2 regions of the Mycobacterium sp. Soil_C_30 genome follow, and region 1 is predicted to be linked to the other one. Evidence: predicted binding sites of a transcription regulator. Region 1 holds the regulator's gene; the other holds the start of a gene.
The links. Region 1 encodes LexA, which represses DNA repair genes until DNA is damaged. Its sites were predicted from a motif close to CGAACANNTGTTCG; they were not measured.

Region 1 (7,153 bases):
AACGGAACCACTTGATCCGCCTCAGTTCCGCCGCTATGGGGCCCGACGAAGTTGGCGCATATGACATCCACCTCGGCAACGTCCCCTGGCTGCTGTAGCCCTCGTCGCCGGGTGCCGGGCGCATGAGTACCCGCAAGCCGAATCTGCGTTCGGTCCGCGAGCTGACGCCGACCCTGGATTTCCGCACCATTCACGGGTACCGGCGTGCGTTCCGCATCGCCGGGTCCGGTCCGGCGTTGCTGCTGATCCACGGCATCGGTGACAATTCCACCGCGTGGTCGACGGTGCAGTCCAAGCTGGCCCAGCGGTTCACCGTCATCGCACCGGATCTGCTCGGTCACGGTCAATCCGACAAGCCGCGCGCAGACTATTCGGTGGCCGCGTACGCCAACGGCATGCGCGACCTGCTCGGTGTGCTCGACATCGAGAAGGTCACCGTCGTCGGCCATTCGCTGGGCGGCGGCGTGGCCATGCAATTCGCATACCAGTTCCCGCAATTGGTCGACCGCCTCATACTCGTCGGCGCGGGCGGAGTGACCCGCGATGTCAACATCGCGCTGCGGATGGCGTCATTGCCCATGGGCGGGGAAGCGCTGGCGCTGCTGCGTCTTCCGTTGGTGTTGCCCGCGGTGCAGATGGCAGGCAAAGTTGCCGGCGGCGTGCTCGGCAGTACGGCGTTGGGACGCGAACTGCCCAATGTCCTTCGGATCCTGCGCGATCTTCCCGAACCCACCGCGTCCTCGGCTTTCACTCGCACACTGCGCGCTGTCGTCGACTGGCGCGGCCAGGTGGTCACCATGCTGGACCGCTGCTATTTGACCGAATCGGTTCCGGTTCAGCTCATTTGGGGCGACCGCGACGTGGTGATCCCGGTCAGTCACGCCCACATGGCGCATGCGGCGATGCCGGGTTCGCAACTGGAGATCTTCAAGGGGTCCGGACACTTCCCCTTCCACGACGACCCGGATCGCTTCGTCGAGGTGGTGGAGCGTTTCATCGATTCCACCGAACCCGCCGAGTACGACCAGACGGCATTGCGCCAACTGCTGCGCAGCGGCATCAGCGAGCGGGCGATGTCGGGCACCGTCGACACCAAGGTCGCGGTGCTCGATGCGATGGGCACCGACGAGCGCAGCGCGACCTGATTCACGGGATCGCCGAACGGCGCCAAACGGCAAGTAGAGTCGACCCATGGGTATCGATGTCACAGTGCTACGGGTGTTCACCGATTCGGCCGGCAAGTTCGGAAATCCCCTGGGTGTGGTCGACGCCACCGCCGTCGCGCCTCGAGACCGCCAACGGCTGGCCACGCAATTGGGTTACAGCGAAACTGTTTTCATTGACCTGCCGGCACCCGGGAGCAGTACGGCGCACGCCAGGATCTTCACTCCGGCAACCGAATTGCCGTTCGCAGGCCATCCCACCGTCGGCGCCTCGTGGTGGTTGAAGGACCAAGGCACACCGGTGCACACTCTGCAGGTTCCCGCGGGGATCGTCCAGGTCGGTTACGGCCTCGACGGTGACGATGAGCTGACATCGATCAGCGCCCGCGCGGAATGGGCACCGGAGTTCGCGATTCGCGAACTCCCCTCACTCGAGGAGCTGGCCGCCGCCGATCCCAGCGATTACTCCGACGACATTCAGCATTATCTGTGGACCTGGCTCGACCGCGACGCCGGTGCACTGCGCTCACGAATGTTTGCCGCCAATCTCGGAGTCCCTGAGGACGAGGCCACCGGCGCGGCGGCAGTGCGGATCACCGAGTACCTCAGTCGCGACCTGGCGATCACGCAAGGACAAGGGTCACAGATCCGCACGCGGTGGAGTCCGGACGGATGGGTTCATGTCGCCGGCCGGGTGGTCAGCGATGGCGTCACCAACGTCGAGTTGGCGTGACCGCCTGCGAGCCCGGAACCCTTCGACTACCTCGCAGCCTCGGACTCCTGTTTCAACTGGTGGCCGTCACCCGTCGGTGCTCGCGCAGCGCGCGGATCTCCTGTTCGAAGTCCTCGGCCGAAGAGAACGAGCGGTACACCGACGCGAATCGCAGATAGGCAACCTCGTCGAGCTCGCGAAGCGGTCCCAGAATCGCCAAGCCGACCTCATTGCTCGGCACCTCTGGTGAACCCGCCGCACGAATGGTGTCCTCCACCTGTTGGGCGAGATGGTGCAGTGCGTCCTCGTCTACTTGACGGCCTTGGCACGCCCGTCGCACGCCGCGCATCACCTTCTCGCGAGAGAACGGTTCGGTGACGCCGCTCCGCTTGACCACTGCGAGCACTGCGGTCTCGACCGTGGTGAACCGCCGGCCACATTCCGGGCATGACCGCCGACGTCGAATGGCTTGGCCTTCATCGGCTTCGCGGGAATCGACCACACGAGAATCCGGATGCCGGCAGAAAGGACAGTGCATCACCGCTCCTTCGCCGCACTGGACACGTGTTACTCCCGCTTCAGAGAGTACCTGCGCCGCGCCGAGCTGAGCCACCGCCATCGCTCTGGGCGCAGTCCTGCGCATTCCCATCGCCATCACGGTTGTGCACCACCTGGATTCGTCGTGGTCCGACACGGACTCAGCCCACGGGCGCGATGAGCGTCTGACCGGCCGTCAAGGCCACACTCTCGAGCTGGTTGAGCTCGCGAATCTGCTGCACCGTGTCGCCGATCGGCACGCCGGGAGCGACCCGGGCCGCGACGGTCTGCAGCGTTTCCCCGCTCTGCACCTGCACGACGGCCAGTTTGCTCGGAGTCGGGGCCGTGGCGCCCTGGATGGCCTCACCGAACTGGGCGACAGCGCCGAGCCACACGGTGATCAGCGCCGCCAGCAGCGCCAGCCCGACCGTGGTGACCGGCGTGATGCTCCGGCGACGACGATGCGGCGCCCGCGAGACCGGCACACCCGTACCGCGCCGGCGGACCGGCGCACCGGCCGGACGCACCTCCATCGGCCTGCGCCTCACCTGTCCGGCGTCGGTGCGCCGACGTACCGGCCGCGGCGCGCCGTCCACGGGACGCGGCTGCGCGTGGCGCGGAGGCAGAGTGTCGATGAGTGTCATGTCCGTTCCTTCCGACCCGAGAAAATGGTGTCCTGCAGAGATCCGGTACCGAGCCCGGTTGAGCTGTGCCATCGTTCGCTCCTGTGTTCGAATCTAGTCGATCACATGTTCGATAAGATAGTGCCAACCGAACATGTGATCGATTTGTAGCCGAACCATAGAACGACCCACCGACAAAAACTTCCGCCCCAGGGGTCACTCCAGCCCCACTTCGTGAAATCGGCCGCCGGGCACCAGGCCGCGCACAGCGACGGGCACCCGGTTCCGCGACACGCCTCGAACACATGTTTGATTCTGTCGGTCGCTGCGATTACATTCAGGGCCATGGGTGACAGCACTGGCACAGGTTCAGACGCGCAAGGCGGCACAGGTAGACCGCGTGACAACTCCCCCGATCCATCGCTGACCGAACGGCAGCGCACCATCCTCGAGGTGATCCGCGCCTCGGTGACCAGCAGGGGCTATCCGCCGAGCATCCGTGAGATCGGCGATGCCGTGGGCCTGACGTCCACCTCGTCGGTCGCCCACCAACTCCGCACTCTCGAGCGCAAGGGCTATCTGCGCCGTGACCCGAACCGGCCGCGAGCCGTCGATGTCCGGGGTGCCGACGACGCCGCGCCGGCAGTGCTCACCGACGTCGCGGGTTCGGACGCGTTGCCGGAACCCACCTTCGTCCCGGTGCTCGGCCGAATCGCTGCCGGCGGTCCGATCCTGGCCGAACAGGCCGTCGAGGACGTCTTCCCGCTACCCCGCGAACTCGTGGGCGAGGGATCGCTGTTCCTGCTCAAGGTGGTCGGCGAATCGATGATCGACGCGGCCATCTGCGACGGGGACTGGGTGGTGGTGCGGCAGCAGGCCGTGGCCGACAACGGCGATATCGTGGCCGCGATGATCGACGGCGAAGCCACGGTCAAGACCTTCAAGCGCACCAGCGGTCAGGTCTGGCTGATGCCGCACAATCCCGCGTTCGACCCGATCCCGGGCAACGACGCCGCGATCCTCGGCAAGGTTGTCACCGTCATCCGGAAGATCTGACCCGGACGGGGTGAGCTGACCCATCCCGCGGGGGCGGGTGAGCTCACTCCGCTTTGGTGAATCCGTTGGATTCGGCCAAATCCTCTGAGGCGAACCAGATTTCAGCGACCGTCACATCGTAGGAAGCAGAGCCGGGCGAGTGGTAGGTCCCCGTGCGCATACTTCCCTTGATGGGGTAACCCTCCGGCGCTTCATCGGGGTCATCCAGCGGAAGATGGATCGCCGGAGGCGCCGACGAGGCGGTCGGTGACGGGCCGTCTGTCGGCCGTTCGTCATCGGGTCGCTCGAAGGGCGACGGCGTGTACTCCGGCTGTGCGTACTCCGACGGCGTGTACTCCGGCTGTGCGTACTCCGGCCGTCCGTACTCGCTCGGCGTTTCGCCGGACAACGAAGCATCCGGTTGCCCATACCCGGGCTCGGCGTACGGAGACGGTGACAGGCCGCCGTCCCCATCCTCGAAGGTCGCGCCGACGGGCGCCGCGTAGCCCGGTTCATCGACATCAGACGACGGCGCGGCCGGTTCTTCCTGCGCCGGCGGCGGCGCCGCACCGTATACCGGGGCGAACAGGGAGCCGGGCCCCGGCACGTGAGCATCTTGGTCAGTCAGCCACGGTGGCCGGGACTCCTCCGCGCCCGCCGCGGCGTGGCGGCCGGACGGCTCCCCGGATTCCGTCTGTACCGGCGTGGGCGCGGTGTCAACGGCGTCGGGGTCCTGCTCCTCAACATCGGCGGTGAAGTCCTCGGCCTCGTGCGCACCGTGATGGGTGAACAGATCGGGGCCGGTAGCGGCAGCCGCCAACCCCGCGGTCGGTACGGCCGGCTCGCTCCACGGCTGGGCGCCGGGCTCACGTTTGGCCCACGGCGGCTGCGCGGCCAGGTAGTCGGTGTCGTCGGGCTCGGCATCGCCGAACTTCGACGGCCCACTGCTCTGTCCTGCGCCCGCGGATTCCCATCTGGCGTGTTCGTCCTCGTCGCGCCCCCCATGCGAGGCCTCATCGAAGACGTCGTGGTTCCCCGGCGCACCACCCGGACGGAAACCGCCGCCGGCGCCTGGGCCGGCGTTGCGGCGCTGTCGCATCACCGCGAACGCCGCCAACGAGGCCAGAAGCAGGATCGCCAGCGGGATGAGCACCCACAGGTACCAGCTCTTCGAACCCGATCCCTCGGTGCCGCTGTCATCACCCTGAGCCGCGGGCGCAGCGGCAGGCGCCGAGGTGGGGCTGGCCTGCTGGGGGAGATCGAGTCCAGCCAGCCGTTCGGCGAGCTCCGGCGGCTGCGTACTGAAGCTGTTGGTGCTGCTGTTGTACGTGACCTGCCCGCCGCTGAAGTTCTGCGTGATGGTGCCGTCGCCGGTCTGGTCGGCGATCGGGACGCCGAGATCACCGCCGCTACCGCCGAGCTCGTCCCACGCCGCCTTCATCGGCCCGCGCACGATCACGGCGCCGTGTTCGGCAGTCCACACGATCACCGGGTCACCCTCGGCGCCGAAGGTGCTGATCCGGCTGCCGGGCACGTCGCCGTCGGCCTCGTTGGCGGTCGGGAAACCGAGTTCGCCGGTAGGCCCACCCGCGGCCTCGTACTTCTCCAGAATGGTGCCGCTGACGACGTGCGCGCCCGTGTCCGGCGAGAAGAAGATCTTGCCGCCCGCGAAGTCCTGGCCGGTGCCGTCGCCGACGGGGTACGGGTCGCCTTGTTTGGCGCCGAGCTGGCCGCCAGCTCCGCCGGCCACCCGCCAGGCGAGGTCGATCGACGATGCGGCGTCGTCGGGCAGCGCCAGGTCCCCGAGCTGCCCGGCCAACTCGGGCGGCGTGGTGGTGAAGGTCTTGGCGGCGGTGTCGTAGGTCAGCTGCCCACCGCTGAACCGCTGCGAAATGGTCTCGCCGCTGTAGGTTTCGTCCTCCACCGGGACACCCAGCGGACCCGACGATCCGCCCACCCGGTCCCAGGCCGCGTTGATCACGCCGCGCACCAGCCACGCGCCCGTGGCAGGCGTCCAGAAGATGACCGCACCTTCGGGTGCGCTGAAGGTGACGTTACGGCTTTCCGGAGCCCGCCCGGGCCCCTCGTCGATGGTGGGGAATCCGAGGCCGCTGTCGGCCGGGCCGCCGAGGGAGCGGTACTTGTCGAGGATGGCGCCGAAGACCGACCGCGCGCCGGTCTCGGGCGAGAAGAACATGGCGCCGTTCACGAAGTCCTGGCCGAAGCCTGCGCCGGCCGGGTAGATGCCGCCGACCTTCGGGCCGAGCGGCGAGGTGTCGCCACCGGAGCCGGTCCACGCCTGATCGATCGCTACGGCGGCGTCGCCTTGCGGGTCGGCGTGAGCGACCGGAACGAATGGCGTTGCGAACGCAAATGCCGCGCACACCGCCAGAATTCCGACCGCCCATCGCAATGGGTTTCGCTGCGTCGTCATGCCCACTCCCCGCGGTTTACCGGCCTGCATACGCCGATCTCGTCGTCCGAAATTCGTCACCGTCAACTCTCGGACAATAGCCGAGCACGATATGGCCATATCGCCGTCATTTTGACGACAATACCCACCCGGTACCGAATTGACGTGCAGGCCCGACGCGTTTTGCGCGCAATATGTCGGGTATGGAACGCTGCTAGACCCCCAGGCTGCGGCCGACGATCTCTTTCATGATCTCGGTGGTGCCGCCATAGATGGTCTGCACGCGTGCATCGAGAAATGCGCGCGCGACGGTGTATTCGCGCATGTATCCATAACCACCGTGCAATTGCAAACACCGGTCGACCAGCCGCACCTGGGCTTCGGTGGTGTACCACTTGGCCATTGCCGCCTGGTCTGCGGTGAGCTTTTCGTCGAGATGCAGCCGCAGGAACTCGTCGACCATGATCCGCACAGCGGTGGCTTCGGTGGCGAGTTCGGCCAACACGAAGCGGCTGTTCTGGAAGCTGCCGATCGGCTTGCCGAAAGCCTTGCGTTCCTTGGTGTATTGAATGGTTTCCTCGAGAACGGCTTCCATGGCGGCGGCGGCCATGATGGCGATGTTGAGCCGTTCCTGCGGCAGGTTCTGCATGAGATAGATGAAGCCCATGCC
Region 2 (7,153 bases), on a different contig from region 1:
GACACCGCCGGGAACCGGGTAGCCCGCTCCGGCGTGCCAGACTCTGCGATGTGGCCGACACCTTCAACGACAAGCCCAGAATCGTCATCACCGGCGCCGGCGGACAAGTCGGCCGGTTCCTGGCCGAGCTCGCTGAAACCCGAGGTCACCGCGTTGCGGCGTACTCGTCGGCGCAGTGGGACATCACCGACCCGCAGGCCGCCGAGGCGGTTGTGCAACCCGGCGACGTCGTGGTCAACTGCGCCGCTCTCACTGCCGTCGACGCCGCCGAACAGGACCCCGAGCGGGCCTTCGCCGTCAACGCCACCGGCGGCGGGAACGTCGCCCGCGCCTGCGCGAAAGCCGACGCACGCCTGATCCACATCTCCACCGACTACGTGTTCAGCGGTGTGTTCCCCGGCGAACCCCGACCGTACGAACCCGACGACCAGACCGGGCCCACGTCGGTCTACGGCCGCAGCAAGCTCGCAGGGGAGGAAGCCGTCCTGGCCGCGCTTCCCGGGGCCGTCGTCGCGCGCACCGCGTGGGTCTACACCGGCGGCAGCGGCGCGGATTTCGTCGCGGTCATGCGGGCCAGAGCCGCCACCGCGGACACGGTCGACGTGGTGGCCGACCAGGTGGGATCGCCCACATACGTCGGCGATCTGTGTGCTGCGCTGCTGGAGATCGCCGACGGCGGCGTGGCTGGCCCGGTGTTGCATATCGCCAACAGCGGCCCGGCCAGCCGGTTCGAGCTGGCCAGGGCGGTGTTCGCGGGCGTCGGCGCCGACCCTGAACGCGTCCGTCCGGTGAGCTCTGACGCCCATCCGAGGCCCGCTCCGCGCCCGCCGTATTCCGCTCTGGGCGGCGAATCGACCGCGCGGGCCGGCCTCACCCCGCTGCGGCCGTGGCCGGAGGCGTTGGCGGAGGCGCTGAGTCGGTCACGGGTGTGAAAGACCGTTACCCTCTACGCCGTGAGTGACGAACTGCCGGTGGTGACGGTGACCTACTCACCGGGCCCGCATCTGGAGCGGTTCCTGTCGTCGCTGAGCCTGGCCACCGATCGCCCGGTGACGGTGGTGCTGGCCGACAACGGCTCGACGGACGGCGCCCCGGAAAGCGCGGTCGAGCGGTATGCCGACACCCGGCTGCTGCGTACCGGCGGCAATGTGGGGTACGGCACCGCCGTCAACCGCGGAGTGGCCTCGCTGGAACGCGACTCGGAGTTCCTGGTGATCGCCAACCCCGACGTGGTGTGGGGTCCCGGCAGTATCGACGCCCTGCTGGAGGCGATGCACCGCTGGCCGACCGCGGGCGCGGTGGGACCGTTGATCCGTGATCCCGACGGTTCGGTGTACCCGTCCGCGCGGCACCTGCCGAGTGTGGTCCGGGGCGGTATGCACGCCGTCGTCGGCCCGTTCTGGAAGAACAACCCGTGGACCCGGGCGTACCGGCAGGAGCGGCAGGAGCCCAGTGAGCGGGCGGTCGGCTGGCTGTCAGGATCGTGTTTGCTGATGCGGCGGTCGGCGTTCGACCAGATCGGCGGATTCGACGAGCGGTACTTCATGTACATGGAGGATGTCGACCTGGGCGACCGTCTGGGGCGGGCCGGCTGGCTCAACGTCTACGTCCCCGACGCCGAGATCCTGCATGCCAAAGGCCATTCCACCGGTCGCGACCCCGCCCGCAACCTCGCCGCGCACCACCGCAGTACCTATCTGTATCTGTCGGACCGGCACAGCGGTTGGCACCGAGCTCCGCTGAGATGGGCCATGCGAGCGGCTTTGGCCGTACGATCAGGCCTGGTAGTACGTGGTGCACGACGGCACCGCGGTTGACACCTGGGGGAGAGGGTTTGGTCATGAGCGGCACTCTGGAAGTTGTCGATCCGTCCAAGGTCGACGCCGTTGTCCTGGTGGGCGGCAAAGGCACGCGGCTGCGACCGTTGACCCTGTCCGCGCCGAAACCGATGTTGCCGACGGCGGGATTACCGTTCCTGACGCACCTGCTGTCACGTATCGCCGCAGCCGGGATCGAGCACGTGATCCTCGGCACGTCGTACAAGGCGTCGGTGTTCGAGGCCGAATTCGGCGACGGGTCCAAACTCGGGTTGCAGATCGAGTATGTCTTCGAGGAGGAGCCGCTGGGCACCGGTGGCGGTATCGCCAATGTGGTGCCCAAGCTGCGGCACGACCGCGCGGTCATCTTCAACGGTGACGTGCTCTCCGGCGCCGACCTCGGAGCGCTGCTCAATCACCACCACGCCAACCAGGCGGACGTGACGCTGCACCTGGTGCGCGTCGGCGACCCGCGCGCATTCGGTTGTGTGCCCACCGATGAGAACCATCGCGTCGAGGCCTTCCTGGAGAAGACGCAGGATCCGCCCACCGATCAGATCAACGCGGGCTGCTACGTCTTCAATCGCGACATCATCGACCGCATCCCCACCGGCCGCGAGGTGTCGGTGGAACGTGAGGTGTTCCCGCAGCTGCTGTCCGACGGGGTCAAGGTGTGCGGCTACGTCGACGCCACCTACTGGCGCGACATGGGCACCCCGGAGGACTTTGTGCGCGGGTCGGCCGACCTGGTGCGCGGCTTGGCACCGTCACCCGCGCTCAACGGCCACCGCGGTGAATCGCTGGTACACGACGGGGCCTCGGTGGCGCCCGGCGCGGTGCTGATCGGCGGCACCGTCATCGGCCGGGGCGCCGAGATCGGGGCGGGCGCCCGGCTCGACGGCGCGGTGATCTTCGACGGCGTGCGCGTCGAGGCCGGCTGCGTCATCGAACGCTCGATCGTGGGGCACGGTGCGCACATCGGGCCGCGGTCACTGATCCGTGACGGTGTGATCGGCGACGGCGCCAGCATCGGCGCGCGCTGCGAACTACTCCGCGGCGCCCGGGTGTGGCCCGGAGTCGTCCTGCCCGATCACGGGATCCGCTACTCCAGCGACCTCTGAGACGCCGCAGCGACGAGAGCGTGTACCGCGTGGTCGGTGCCCGGCGGCAAACCGTCGACGGGCCACCACCGCAGATCCAATGACTCGTCGCTGATCGTGATCATGGCGTCGGCCGGTGCCCGCACCACGAACTGCAGATCCAGGTGACGGGTGGGCACCCCCAGCGAGCAGGTCAGCGGGTGAACATGGATCGCGGCCAGCCGCTCGAGGCCCAGTCCGGTGATACCGGATTCCTCGGTGGCTTCCCGCAACGCCGCGGCCTCGATGTCGGCGTCTGCGGGTTCGCAGTGGCCGCCGAGCTGAACCCAGCGGCCCAGCCGTGGATGCAACGTCAGCAACACCTCGGTTCCTGCGGCGTTCAGCACCGCCGCCGAGGCGGTGATGTGCCCGGGTTCGCAGGCGCGCTCACACGAGTCGGGGCGTGCCAGCACGAATCCGAGTACGGCCTCGCGCAGCGCGTCCTGGTCGGGATCCGGTGCCTGCCAGTGCCTCAGCGTCGAGATCACCGAATCGCGCAGCGTCACCGGCGGACCAGCAGTCCGGCGGTGTCGGCGGGGTCGCGGGGTCCGGTGTCGTCGAGGGGGTAGCCGATCGCGATGGCCCCCATGGGATTCCACTCCGCGGGCAGCTCGAGCTCGTCGCGCACCAACTGCGGGGCGAAGATCGTCGACCCGATCCAGCAACTGCCGACCCCGCGCACAGCCAGCGCCACGAGCAGCGCCTGTACGGCTGCGCCCGCGGCGACGGTGAACATGGTGCGCTCGGCCTCGGTGCGCGCCCGGTCGGGGTAGTCGTGAGCGCCGTCGAGAACCATGACCGGAATCACCACCTCGGGCGCGTCGAAGAGAATTCGCCCGCGTGCGACGCGGCGTTCGATCGCATCGGCCGGCTTTCCGTCAGCGGCGAGATCGGCCCGCCACTGCTGGCGCATGGCCTCCAGCAGGGGAGTGCGCCGCGATGCGGTGAGCCAGACGAACCGGACCGGCCGGGTGTGATGCGGCGCGGGCGCGGTGAGCGCTTCGGCGACGGCTTCTTCGATGAGGGAGGCGGGCACCGGTTCGGTGGTGAACCGGCGCACCGAGCGACGCAACAGTTGGGCCTGCTTGCGGCCCAGCTCGATCGACTCGGCGGTGCCGAGCCAGAACAGATCGTCTTCGCCGGGCCGCAGCAGATCCCGTCCGCGGGAGCCGTCGTCACGCAGGCGCAGCCCACGCACCACGGCAACCGGGATACCGGTCAGTTTTCCTTTCACCAGATCGGCCGCGGCGGCGATCTCGTCGGCCACAGCAACCTCGGTCACCACCAGCTCGTTGCCGTGTTTGTCGACCGCGCCCGCGTAGCCGTGCAACACCGGCAGCCCGGCCGCGCCGATGGCCTGGTCGATCTGACCGTTACGCCAGGCGCGGCCCATCGTGTCGGTGATCACGACGGCGACGTCCACTCCGAGGCGTTGCGCCAACCCTGCGCGCAGGGCGGCGGCGCTGCCGTCGGGATCAACGGGGAGCAACGCCAGTTCGGTGCTGCCGATGTTGGATCCATCCACTCCGGCGGCGGCCTGGATGAGCCCGAGTGCGTTCTCGGTGATAAGAGTGCGTCCCTTGCGAGCCAGCACTCTAACCGCCTCAGCGTCGATCAGCTTGCGGCGCAGCGCATCTCGCTCTTCAGGATCGGCGGGCGCGGCCACGATGCGGCCTTCGGTCTTGGAGAGCACCTTACTGGTGACCACCATCACGTCGCCGTCGCGCAACCACGGCGCAGCCTCGGCCAGGGCGCCCACCAGATCGTCTCCGGGGCGGAATTCGGGAAGACCTGGGACCGGCAGAATTTCGACGGCCGCCGCGGCACCGTGCTCGGGACCGCTCATCGCAGACTCACGCCCATCAAATCCATGCCGGCACGCACCATCTCAGCGGTGGCTTTCGGATCGGTCATCAGTAGCGGGACCGACCGCACTGCCACACCGTCGATCTCGGCGTGGTCCTGCTCGGAGACGAGCCAGCCGTCGAGGATGCCGGTGGCGGTGCGGGCACCGTGGTACCGGCCCACCGCCTCGGACGTCGATTCCACTCCGATGACGGTCAGGCATTCGTCGGCCATGCCGCGCAACGGCTTGCCGCCGATGATGGGTGAGTAGCCGACCACGGGCGCGGTGGTGGACCGCAGCGCCCCGCGGACGCCGGGGATGGCCAGGATGGGGCCGATGCTCACCACGGGATTGGAGGGGGCGAGGAAGACGATGTCGGCTTCGGCGATCGCGTCGGCGACTTCAGGTCCCAGCGTTGCCTTTTCGGCGCCTACGTACGCGAAACTGTGGGTGGGCACCTTTGCGCGGTAGCGCACCCACCACTCCTGGAAGTGAATTGCCTTACGATCGCCGGTCTCGGGATCGGTGATCACCACGTGGGTCTCGCTGCGGTCATCACTGGCCGGTAGCAGGCGTGCGCCGGGGCTCCAGCGTTTGCACAGGGCTTCGGTCACCTGCGAGAGCGGGTACCCGGCGCGCAGCATCTGGCTACGTACCAGATGGGTGGCCAGGTCGCGGTCGCCCAGACCGAACCAGTCCGGTTGCACGCCGTAGGCGGCGAGTTCCTCCTTGGCATGCCAGGTTTCGTTGCGGTGGCCCCACCCGCGTTCGGGATCGATTCCGCCGCCGAGGGTGTACATACACGTGTCGAGATCGGGGCAGATCCGTACCCCGTGCATCCAGGCGTCGTCGCCGATGTTGACCACTGCGGTCAGCTCATGCTGGACCTCAGCTTGACCCTCAGGGTCAGAGGCGAATTGCCCTAATCCCAGCAACTGTTGAACGCCCAGCAGGAATCTCGCGCCGCCGACGCCGCCGACCAAAACGGTGACCTTCACATCGAACGAGAGTAGGCGTTGTTGCCGGTCGAGATATCAGCACGGTCACGTCTGCGACACGCCCGCGTACCGACTCGCGGAAATGTCGGTCTCAAATGGTATGAATTTCCGTTCCACGGCTTGACCTCACCAGCTAACCCGTGTCTAATCACATCAGTGTCATTTCCCGGTTGGCCGGCCGGTTCCGGTGTCGCAGACCGAGATTCGATCACCTGTTCGAATAGGGATGGCCACAGATCAATAGTGGGCGACATCGATGGATCGACTATCAAAAATGTGAGGAGGCGGAACATGTCCTATCAGCACCTGATCGGAGCTATGGGCAGCATCCCGCACACCAACATGGAACCGGCAACCGAGGGGGGAATCGAGATGGGGGGACGTCCGCACTTGAGCCTCGTGCCCGAGCGCTTCGAGCCCGAACCCGAGCCCGCCGACGACCAGTGGCAGGAGCGCGCGCTCTGCGCGCAAACCGACCCTGAGGCGTTCTTCCCGGAGAAGGGTGGCTCCACTCGTGAGGCCAAGCGCATCTGCCTCGGCTGCGAGGTGAAGGACGCCTGCCTCGAATACGCACTCGCCAACGACGAGCGCTTCGGCATCTGGGGTGGACTGTCCGAGCGTGAGCGCCGTCGCATCAAGCGCGGCATCATCTAGCCGAGGGCGAGCCTCACTCGTCGTCGAGTGTCGGATCGATGACCGTCGGTTCGACACCCAGATAGGTGGCCACCTGAGCCACCAGAATGTCGTGAAGTAACTCCGTCAACTCTGTCGTGTCTTTGGCCCGCCGCTCAATTGGCTTGCGGAACAACACGATTCGTGCCCGGGTGTTGTTGCCCCGGACGTCCACCCCGGCTGGGATGAGCCTGGCCAGCGCGATCGCCCCGTCGGCGATCACCTCGGGTGGGAACTGCACGTTCTCCGGATCTCGCGGGGCGATCCGCGGAATCTCGTCGACCGCGACGTCGAGGGCCGACACCCGATCGGAAAACCGGCGCTCGATCGGTTCATAGGCCTCGAGCACCGCCATGTCGAACCGTTCGGCCCGGCTGCGCCACCCCGGCACGTCGCGGGGCAGCAGCGGACCACGGATCTCCCGGCCGTGCCGGGTGCCCCATTTTCTCCCCGACGGTCGATGCCGAGAGCTGCCCGATTGAGCCACCCGCCGATCGTAACGGTCCGGCATCAACAGATAACGGTTCAGTTGTGCCGGGTCCGGCTGCGCGTGTCCGCCGTGTCGCGGGCACGACAGCGCGATAGCCTCACTCGCGTGAATGTTCCCCGTCGCTGCTGCAGGCCTGGGTGCCCTCACTATGCCGTGGCGACGCTGACCTTCGTGTACTCGGACTCGACGGC

Region 2: cofD (2-phospho-L-lactate transferase) is a predicted target of LexA. The motif match lies at 6,006-6,019, and genes of this name have one in related genera.

Annotation. Positions count from the first base shown of each region.
Region 1 is NZ_JBDGJH010000007.1:170,406-177,558, reverse strand. It holds gene AC3A6P_RS15615 (proteasome assembly chaperone family protein) at 1-15, shown strand, start outside; gene AC3A6P_RS15610 (alpha/beta fold hydrolase) at 123-1,145, shown strand; gene AC3A6P_RS15605 (PhzF family phenazine biosynthesis protein) at 1,192-1,896, shown strand; gene nrdR (transcriptional regulator NrdR) at 1,949-2,413, opposite strand; gene AC3A6P_RS15595 (LysM peptidoglycan-binding domain-containing protein) at 2,574-3,056, opposite strand; gene lexA (transcriptional repressor LexA) at 3,381-4,091, shown strand; gene AC3A6P_RS15585 (LGFP repeat-containing protein) at 4,135-6,504, opposite strand; gene AC3A6P_RS15580 (acyl-CoA dehydrogenase family protein) at 6,698-7,153, opposite strand, start outside.
Region 2 is NZ_JBDGJH010000021.1:125,463-132,615, reverse strand. It holds gene rfbD (dTDP-4-dehydrorhamnose reductase) at 51-932, shown strand; gene AC3A6P_RS29030 (glycosyltransferase family 2 protein) at 972-1,817, shown strand; gene manB (mannose-1-phosphate guanylyltransferase) at 1,841-2,938, shown strand; gene AC3A6P_RS29020 (NUDIX hydrolase) at 2,920-3,462, opposite strand; gene AC3A6P_RS29015 (coenzyme F420-0:L-glutamate ligase) at 3,459-4,802, opposite strand; gene cofD (2-phospho-L-lactate transferase) at 4,799-5,800, opposite strand; gene AC3A6P_RS29005 (WhiB family transcriptional regulator) at 6,092-6,454, shown strand; gene AC3A6P_RS29000 (metallopeptidase family protein) at 6,468-6,890, opposite strand; gene AC3A6P_RS28995 (DUF3499 domain-containing protein) at 7,068-7,153, shown strand, end outside.